Regions from separate parts of the Lelliottia sp. genome, predicted to be linked through region 2. Evidence: predicted binding sites of a transcription regulator. Region 2 holds the regulator's gene; each other region holds the start of a gene.
What was found. Region 2 encodes PurR, which represses purine synthesis genes. Its sites were predicted from a motif close to CANGCAAACGTTTGCNTG; they were not measured.

Region 1 (2,207 bases), on a different contig from region 2:
TTTGCTTATTCTGCACTATGACACAAATTCACCTTTGAGACTGACGAATTCTGACCACGTCGGAGCAGTCGGGTCTTTACGCGTTAATGTGACACTGGTCACAGGGACATTCAGGGTGTCCATGTTCTATAATGCGCCCTGAGTTTTCACACCACAGGCAAACGATCATGACGCAGGATGAACTGAAAAAAGCAGTAGGATGGGCCGCACTCCAGTACGTACAACCAGGCACGATTGTCGGTGTGGGTACTGGATCGACCGCAGCACACTTTATTGATGCGCTTGGCACGATGAAAGGGCAGATCGAGGGTGCAGTTTCCAGCTCTGATGCCTCCACGGAAAAACTGAAAAGTCTGGGCATTACCGTGTTCGATTTGAACGAAGTGGATCGTCTGGGCATTTACGTGGATGGTGCCGACGAAATCAACGGCCATATGCAGATGATCAAAGGCGGTGGCGCGGCGCTGACGCGTGAGAAAATCATCGCTTCCGTTGCTGATAAATTCATTTGTATCGCCGATGCCTCCAAGCAGGTCGATATTCTGGGAACCTTTCCTCTGCCGGTCGAAGTCATTCCGATGGCGCGCAGCGCGGTTGCTCGTCAACTGGTGAAGCTGGGTGGTCGCCCGGAATATCGTCAGGGTGTGGTCACTGATAACGGTAACGTGATTCTGGACGTTTACAATCTGGAAATTCTGGACGCCGTGGCGATGGAAAACGCCATCAATGCGATTCCGGGCGTAGTGACTGTAGGGCTATTCGCCAATCGGGGCGCGGATGTGGCGCTGATTGGCACCGCTGACGGCGTGAAAACCATCGTAAAATGATCTGACGCGGGGAGTCCTCTCCCCGTTAAATATTTTTCAAAAGCCAAATTCGGTGACTTGTATCACGTTTTTTGACCTCTCCTGACGATCCTTCCGCCTTTCAAATTTACCGCAGCATTTTATGCTGTCATTTTGCCCTGGATGACTTTTCTTCAGAGTGCCCACGCAAACGTTCATATTGCTGCAATAGTTTTTTTTGATATGTTGGCGGTAGCGGATTTAAATCCAGCACAACAACAGTTCAGACAAACAGGGTCGGGTAAATGGCAAAGGTATCACTGGAAAAAGACAAGATTAAGTTTCTGCTCGTCGAAGGCGTGCATCAGAAAGCACTCGATAATCTTCGCGCAGCAGGTTACACCAACATCGAATTCCATAAAGGTGCGCTGGATACAGAGCAGCTGAAAGAATCCATCCGTGATGCCCACTTCATTGGCCTGCGATCCCGTACGCATCTGACTGAAGACGTTATTGCGTGTGCTGAAAAGCTGGTGGCCATCGGTTGTTTCTGTATTGGTACCAATCAGGTCGATTTGAATGCCGCAGCGCGACGCGGTGTTCCAGTCTTTAACGCGCCGTTCTCCAACACCCGTTCGGTCGCGGAATTAGTGATCGGTGAGCTGCTGTTGCTCCTGCGCGGTATTCCGGAAGCGAACGCCAAAGCGCACCGCGGCATCTGGAACAAACTGGCGTCAGGCTCTTATGAAGCGCGTGGCAAAAAGCTCGGGATTATTGGTTACGGTCACATCGGTACGCAGCTCGGTATTCTTGCCGAATCCCTGGGTATGAATGTGTTCTTCTACGATATCGAAAACAAACTGCCGCTGGGCAACGCCACTCAGGTGCAGCATCTTTCCGACTTGCTGAATATGAGCGATGTGGTGAGTCTGCATGTGCCGGAAAACGCCTCTACCAAGAATATGATGGGCGCAGAAGAGATCGCACTGATGAAGCCGGGCTCGCTGCTGATTAATGCCGCACGTGGCACGGTAGTGGATATTCCAGCGCTGTGTGACGCGCTTAGACGTAAGCATCTGGCGGGCGCGGCAATCGACGTCTTCCCAACGGAGCCGGCAACCAACAGCGATCCGTTTACCACTCCGCTGTTAGAATTCGACAACGTGATCCTGACGCCGCACATCGGTGGCTCGACGCAGGAAGCCCAGGAAAATATCGGCCTGGAAGTGGCGGGTAAGCTGAGCAAATATTCCGATAACGGTTCCACGCTCTCTGCGGTGAACTTCCCGGAAGTGTCTCTCCCGCTGCACGGCGGTCGTCGTTTGCTGCACATCCACGAGAATCGCCCAGGCGTGCTGACAGCAATTAACCAGATTTTTGCCGAGCAGGGCGTCAACATTGCCGCGCAGTATCTGCAAACCA
Region 2 (2,207 bases):
AATGCGCCATGATTGAGGCTGGTCAAAATGCGCGACAACAGGAGGGTGGTGTAGTCCGGAGAGAGTGCCGAAAGCACATTCCCCAATGTGAAAATGGCCATCAGGAAAATAAGCGCATTTCGACGCGCGCGATGCGAAAGCAGTAACGTCATCAAAGGCGCACCGATCATCACGCCAATGGCATAAGCACTGATCAGCATTCCCGCCGCAGGAATAGAAACATCCATCCCTTTAGCAATAACCGGTAGCAGCCCCATTGGGGAGAACTCGGTGGTGCCAATCCCAAATGCGCCAATCGCGAGGGCCAGCAGTGGAAAATTGATTTTCATTCATTAACTCCGGAAACCGTGTCATTACGCGACACAGAAAAAACATGTCGAAAGCATGACAGCAATCACAAAAAATGAGAAGTTAACAAATTGGCAAAAGATTATTGTCGGGAGAGTAACAATCGAAGGAAGAAAACGAGGGAGAAGGCTCTCCCCCGCCTGAATCAGTGCAGAATAGCCGTAAAACTTGCCGCAACAATCAAACCCAGCACGATAATCGTGGTCGTTAACGAAAACTTAAGATCGGTATTCATCAATTTTTCTCCTTTTAATCCCCACATGAAAAGTGAGCTTGCTCATTTTTACACAGTTTCGCTCAAAAATCTTCCTCGATTTAGGCTCATAACCGTTTTTGCGCTTCCCCTTTTCATCAAGATAGGACAAAATTCCACGCTAAATTTATAAGCGTACCGGCCACTGACCCCCTCCTGACGTCCTGTGTCGTTTTCCCGGCGTATCGCAATTCAATTTGCGAGATTAGGGTGAGAGAAGGCAAACGTTTACCTCTCAATTTATCAGGAGCTTAGGATATGGTCTGGAGTGACAGCTAATGGCAACAATTAAAGATGTAGCGAAACGCGCAAACGTTTCCACTACAACCGTATCACATGTAATTAACAAAACCCGTTTCGTGGCGGAAGAGACGCGCAACGCCGTTTGGGCCGCAATCAAAGAATTGCACTACTCCCCTAGCGCCGTGGCTCGCAGCTTGAAAGTAAATCACACCAAGTCGATTGGTCTGCTGGCGACCAGCAGCGAAGCCGCCTATTTCGCCGAAATTATCGAGGCAGTAGAAAAAAACTGCTTCCAGAAAGGCTATACCCTGATTCTGGGAAATGCCTGGAACAGCCAGGAAAAACAGCGCGCTTACCTGTCGATGTTGGCGCAAAAGCGCGTCGATGGCCTGTTGGTCATGTGTTCTGAATACCCTGAATCCGTGCTGTCGATGCTGGAAGAGTACCGTCATATCCCGATGGTGGTGATGGATTGGGGCGATACGCGCGCTGATTTTACCGATTCCGTCAACGATAACGCCTTTGAAGGCGGGTACATGGCTGGCCGTTACCTGATTGAACGCGGTCATCGCGAGATTGGTGTCATCCCCGGTCCGCTGGAGCGTAATACCGGTGCAGGCCGCCTGGCGGGCTTTATGAAAGCCATGGAAGAAGCGCTGATTACCGTTCCGGAAAACTGGATTGTCCAGGGTGACTTTGAACCGGAATCAGGCTACCGCGCAATGCAGCAGATCGTTTCGCAGCCGCATCGTCCGACTGCCGTATTCTGTGGCGGTGATATTATGGCAATGGGCGCGCTTTGCGCCGCCGATGAGCTTGGTTTGCGCGTCCCGCAGGATATTTCCGTGATCGGGTATGATAACGTGCGCAACGCTCGCTACTTTACTCCCGCGCTGACGACGATTCACCAGCCGAAAGACTCTTTGGGTGAAACGGCATTCAACATGCTGATGGATCGTATCGTCAGCAAACGTGAAGAGTCTCAATCAATTGAAGTCCATCCGCGCCTGATTGAACGTCGCTCCGTCGCTGACGGTCCGTTCCGCGATTACCGTCGTTAATCGTTTCTACGGGGCCGGTTATTCCGGCTCCCGTAACCACTCTCTGTTCAACGTTTCGCTATCCCCCAAATAATCCAGCAGCCAGGCCAGCGCAGGAGACATATCGTTTTGCTGCCATGTCAGGCAGCAGGCCGCATCCGGGAACGGATTTTCAAGCTCAAGCGCCACCCATTCTCCGCGATCAATCCGTGGACGCGCGAAATGTACGGGCACCATCCCCACACACAGCCCAGCCGACAAACAGGTTGCCGATGATTCCCAGTCTGGCGCGACGACCCGCCGCTGGTTATCAAGCAGCCAGG
Region 3 (2,207 bases), on a different contig from region 2:
AGCGCTTCGCGGCCAATAAATTCACGATCGGCGGGTTCCCACGCGATGGTCCAGCCCATGTTGGCGGCCAACGGAGAGACGGTTTCGTCCATTTCCTGGCTGTACAAATTCATGCCTGCTTCCAGACGCAGCGTATCGCGTGCGCCCAGACCCGCAGGTTTGACACCAGCTTCCACCAGTGCGTGCCAGAATTCGGCGGCTTTCTCGTTTGGCATTGCAATTTCGTAACCCGCTTCACCGGTGTAACCGGTGGTGGCGATAAACAAATCGCCCGCCTGCACACCGAAGAACGGCTTCATGCCTTCAGTCGCGTGGCGCTGTTCATCGGTGAATAATGTGGCGGCTTTCGCCTGCGCGTTAGGCCCCTGAACGGCGATCAGCGACAGATCGTCACGAACGGTAACCTCGACGGCGTACTTTTCAGCGTGTTGGGAAATCCAGGAGAGGTCTTTTTCGCGGGTGGCGGAGTTAACAACGAGGCGGAAGAAATCGTCAGTGAAGTAATAAACAATCAGGTCGTCAATGACGCCGCCGGAGGCATTGAGCATGCCGGAGTATAACGCCTTGCCTGGAGTCTTGAGCTTAGCGACGTCGTTTGCCAGAAGATAACGCAAAAACTCCCGGGTGCGGCTCCCGCGCAGATCGACAATGGTCATGTGCGACACATCAAACATACCGGCATCGGTGCGCACGGCATGGTGCTCATCGATTTGTGAGCCGTAATGCAGCGGCATCATCCAGCCATGGAAATCCACCATGCGTGCACCGCATAACGTGTGTTGTTCGTATAAAGGAGTTTGTTGAGCCATCTTGTCCTCGTTGAATAAGCAGGGCTATCTTGTGTTTCGTCTAAAAATCCATCACGAAACCCGGCGTTGGCATCACGCCTGGACGCCGACGCAAACGTTCTCTTTTACCTGAACTTACCACTGAAACTGGGGATTAACCATAAGGCAAAACGGGTCATCACATTAGCTTATGACTAAAAACCAGCAAAAACCCAACAGAATGATTCACTGGTTAAATACAATTACCTCCGAGCAAACGCAATGTTAATTCCAGGTTAGTTAGCTTATGGTGATATTTAATGTGGTAAAAGATGCCGATTTTCCATCATGAAAAAAACGCGAGATTAGATAATCTAATGCGAATTAGAGGGTGAAATTAGAATATTTCAAATGAGAGAAATCTCCCGGCACAGAAGCCGGGAAACGAAAGTGTGATGGGGGTCTAACTTAGCGCAGCCAGTCTGGCAGATCGTTCAAACCCATCGCCTGACGAAGCAGCTGGGGTTTTACACCTGGAAGGGTATCGGCCATTTTCAGACCCAGATCGCGGAGCAGTTTTTTGGCCGGGTTATCGCCCGCAAACAACTCGCGGAATCCCTGCATACCGGCCAGCATCATCGCGGCACTGTGCTTGCGGCTGCGTTCATAGCGGCGCAGATAAAGGTGCTGACCAATGTCTTTCCCTTCACGATGCAAACGACGCAGCTCTTCGATGAGCTCAGCGGCATCCATAAAGCCCAGATTAACGCCCTGTCCCGCTAAGGGATGGATGGTGTGCGCGGCATCGCCCACCAGCGCCAGACGGTGCGCGGCAAACTGGCGCGCGTAACGGCCTGTCAGTGGGAACAACTGACGCTCGCTTTCAAGCGCACACAGACCCAGGCGGTTATCAAACGCCATGCACAGCGCCTGATTAAATTCTTCCGGCGTCACGTCCTGCATCTGCTGGGCTTTTTCCGGGATCAATGACCAGACAATGGAACACAAATGCGGATCGCTCAGCGGCAGAAACGCCAGAATGCCGTTATTGTGGAAAATCTGACGTGCTACGCCACCGTGCGGCTCGGTGGTACGGATCGTCGCGACCATCGCGTGATGACGGTAATCCCAAAACGTCAGTGGGATATCCGCTTTATTTCGCAGCCAGGAGTTCGCACCATCAGCGCCAACAACCAGACGCGCCGTTAACATCTCGCCGCTCTGCAACGTAATGAAAGCTTCGTTCTCGCCCCAGGCCACCTGCTGCACCTGCGCGGGCGCTATCAGCGTCACATCTGAGCTTTGCTGTGCTTTTTGCCACAGCGCGTGATGAACCACCGCATTTTCGACGATGTGCCCCAGATGGCTGTAGCCCATGCTTTCGTCATCAAACGTGATGTGACCAAAGCTGTCTTTGTCCCACACTTCCATACCGTGGTA
Region 4 (2,207 bases), on a different contig from region 2:
TCCTGCCGTAACGGCAACAGCATTCTGACAATGAAATCCCGGTCGTAAGGCCGGGATTTTTTATGTACGGTATTCAGACTGTTAGCCGATCTCCTTCACTCAATCATAATGGTGGAGTTGGATTCGACAAATAAAAAAGCCAGCATAGCTGGCTTTTTTATCTTCGAGGCGCGAGGCCGATTAAGCGAAGCGCACTCAAGCGCTACCGGGATTAGAAGTTGTAACCTACAACCAGGTAACCACCCCAACCGGTAGAACGGACGCTGAAATCACCGTTACCGAAGTTCAGGCTCGCATCGTCGTTCCACTGGCCGCCGTTGTGCCAGTAACGCGCAACCACTGAGTAATGCCAGTGATCGTAGTTCAGGGCCAGAATGTGGCTGGATGCGATAGAGTCGTTAGTACGTGCTTTTTTACCGTTCAGATCGCGGAAGTCGTTGTCGCCCAGATCGGAACCCCAATCGAAGTTGGTGAAACCGATGTAGCTCAGGTTACCGCCCCACAGCTGGGTGATAGGCACAAAGTATTTCACTTTGAAACGGTAGCCATCCCACTCGTTCTCGTTTGCTGCGCCGTAGTTCTGCCACTGGTATTTCGCATATACGTTCATTGACAGGCTCATCGGCAGACCGGTGTCGATGTCAGTACCCAGACCCATGTACCAGGTGCTCTGGCGACCGGAAGCGTTGCGACCCATATCGTAAATATAGTTGTTCGCGATATACCACTCTTTAAATGGACCGAAGCTCAGATCTGCGCCTGTCAGCTTGTCGATAGAGAAGCGCGGTTCGATTTCCATGAACAGTGGAGAACCATGGTTCCAGATACCTTTCGCTTCGGTGTTACCACCGAAGAATACTGGCGCATCCATGTAACCATAGAAATCAAACCAGTCTTTCTTAGCGAAAGCTTCATATTCCAGATAGGTATCGTTACGGATTTGCGGCCCAAAACGGGTGTGGTAGCTACCCACTACGTTAACGCTCTGATGCCACCAGTCGGAAACATACTCAGGTTTTGCGTTCTCTGCTGCGTTAACAGCGAAAGAAGAGGAAAGTGCCAGCGCTGCACCGGCTGCTAATAATGTTTTTTTCATAATCATGCCACTGATTGAAATTCCCTTCCGGGAGTGAAAAATGCGCGATTTGCGTTTCAAAATATTTCGTGTTTCTGCGGAGCCTATTATAGGAATCCTTGCTCACAAAAATATGTGTTGTTTCACATATCTCTCATTCACGTAATCGATTGCGTTCACGTTTGCGTACTTTAAACGGCGGGGATTGTAATGGCAAACCGATAAGTTGCCAATCTTTGCGGAAGGGAAGGAAGGGGAGCGAAACGCGTGACACGCGTTTCGCTAAAAAGGATTACTGAACGACAGGCTGGATATCATGGATGCGGATGAAACCTAATTGATCGGGCGTAATGCCGCTCAATTGCAGCGGGATATCCACGTCGCTCGGCGCCAGCACGCTTGCTGGGGCGTTAATGAGCTGGTTTTTCACGTTCACTTCCTGGAAGCTTTCGGTGGTTCCCTGAATTTGCCCCCATTCTACGGTGCCGCTAAACGCAGGCAGCGGATCGTTAGATTCGCCCTGAATACGCAAGGTAGCGCTTGTCCCCTCCGCATTTGGCGCAATATTTACCAGAGACATTTTCAGCGTACCGACCTGGCTTTGCAGACGCGCTGGCGTGTTAGCACCGGGTAACAGATAAACACCGCTGCTGGATTTGGCATTCAGCGCATTTTGCTGGGTGATCTTTACCGTTTCCTGGTTCAGTTTCGTCATTGCGCTGTTAAGCGTACTGACGCTTTGCTTCATTTGACGGACTTCGCTTTGCTGTGCGCAGGCGCTTAGCGTGAAGAGACTTCCCAGCGCAAGTATTCTTAGGTAACGTCTTGTCATTGCGTTTATTTCCATAAAAATAACGGATTATCGTAATGGTAGTCAGTAAGATGCCGTCTGGTATAGATCCTTTATCTCAAAAAGCGCTCTTCCTTTGTTGTCAGCCCAGTTCGGGTTAAAATAGAGTTCAGTTAACCAGATAGTCAGGACACCGTATGCATTGCCCATTCTGTTCCGCCGTGGATACCAAAGTAATCGACTCTCGTCTCGTAGGGGAAGGCTCCTCTGTACGCCGTCGTCGGCAGTGCCTGGTCTGCAACGAACGTTTTACGACTTTTGAAGTGGCGGAGCTGGTGATGC

Region 1: a site for PurR is predicted at 990-1,007, ahead of serA (phosphoglycerate dehydrogenase). Genes of this name have one in related genera too.
Region 3: a site for PurR is predicted at 897-914, ahead of gcvT (glycine cleavage system aminomethyltransferase GcvT). Genes of this name have one in related genera too.
Region 4: a site for PurR is predicted at 1,235-1,252, ahead of ACKI5T_RS04075 (nucleoside-specific channel-forming protein Tsx). Genes of this name have one in related genera too.

Annotation. Positions count from the first base shown of each region.
Region 1 covers NZ_JAZQNX010000039.1:164,887-167,093, reverse strand. The annotation lists gene rpiA (ribose-5-phosphate isomerase RpiA) at 168-827, shown strand; gene serA (phosphoglycerate dehydrogenase) at 1,091-2,207, shown strand, end outside.
Region 2 covers NZ_JAZQNX010000001.1:175,268-177,474, forward strand. The annotation lists gene ACKI5T_RS00925 (MFS transporter) at 1-329, opposite strand, end outside; gene ACKI5T_RS00930 (YnhF family membrane protein) at 494-583, opposite strand; gene purR (HTH-type transcriptional repressor PurR) at 880-1,905, shown strand; gene punR (DNA-binding transcriptional activator PunR) at 1,924-2,207, opposite strand, start outside.
Region 3 covers NZ_JAZQNX010000039.1:157,806-160,012, forward strand. The annotation lists gene gcvT (glycine cleavage system aminomethyltransferase GcvT) at 1-809, opposite strand, end outside; gene ubiI (FAD-dependent 2-octaprenylphenol hydroxylase) at 1,236-2,207, opposite strand, start outside.
Region 4 covers NZ_JAZQNX010000005.1:333,557-335,763, reverse strand. The annotation lists gene secF (protein translocase subunit SecF) at 1-11, shown strand, start outside; gene ACKI5T_RS04075 (nucleoside-specific channel-forming protein Tsx) at 212-1,096, opposite strand; gene ACKI5T_RS04070 (DUF3251 domain-containing protein) at 1,368-1,907, opposite strand; gene nrdR (transcriptional regulator NrdR) at 2,063-2,207, shown strand, end outside.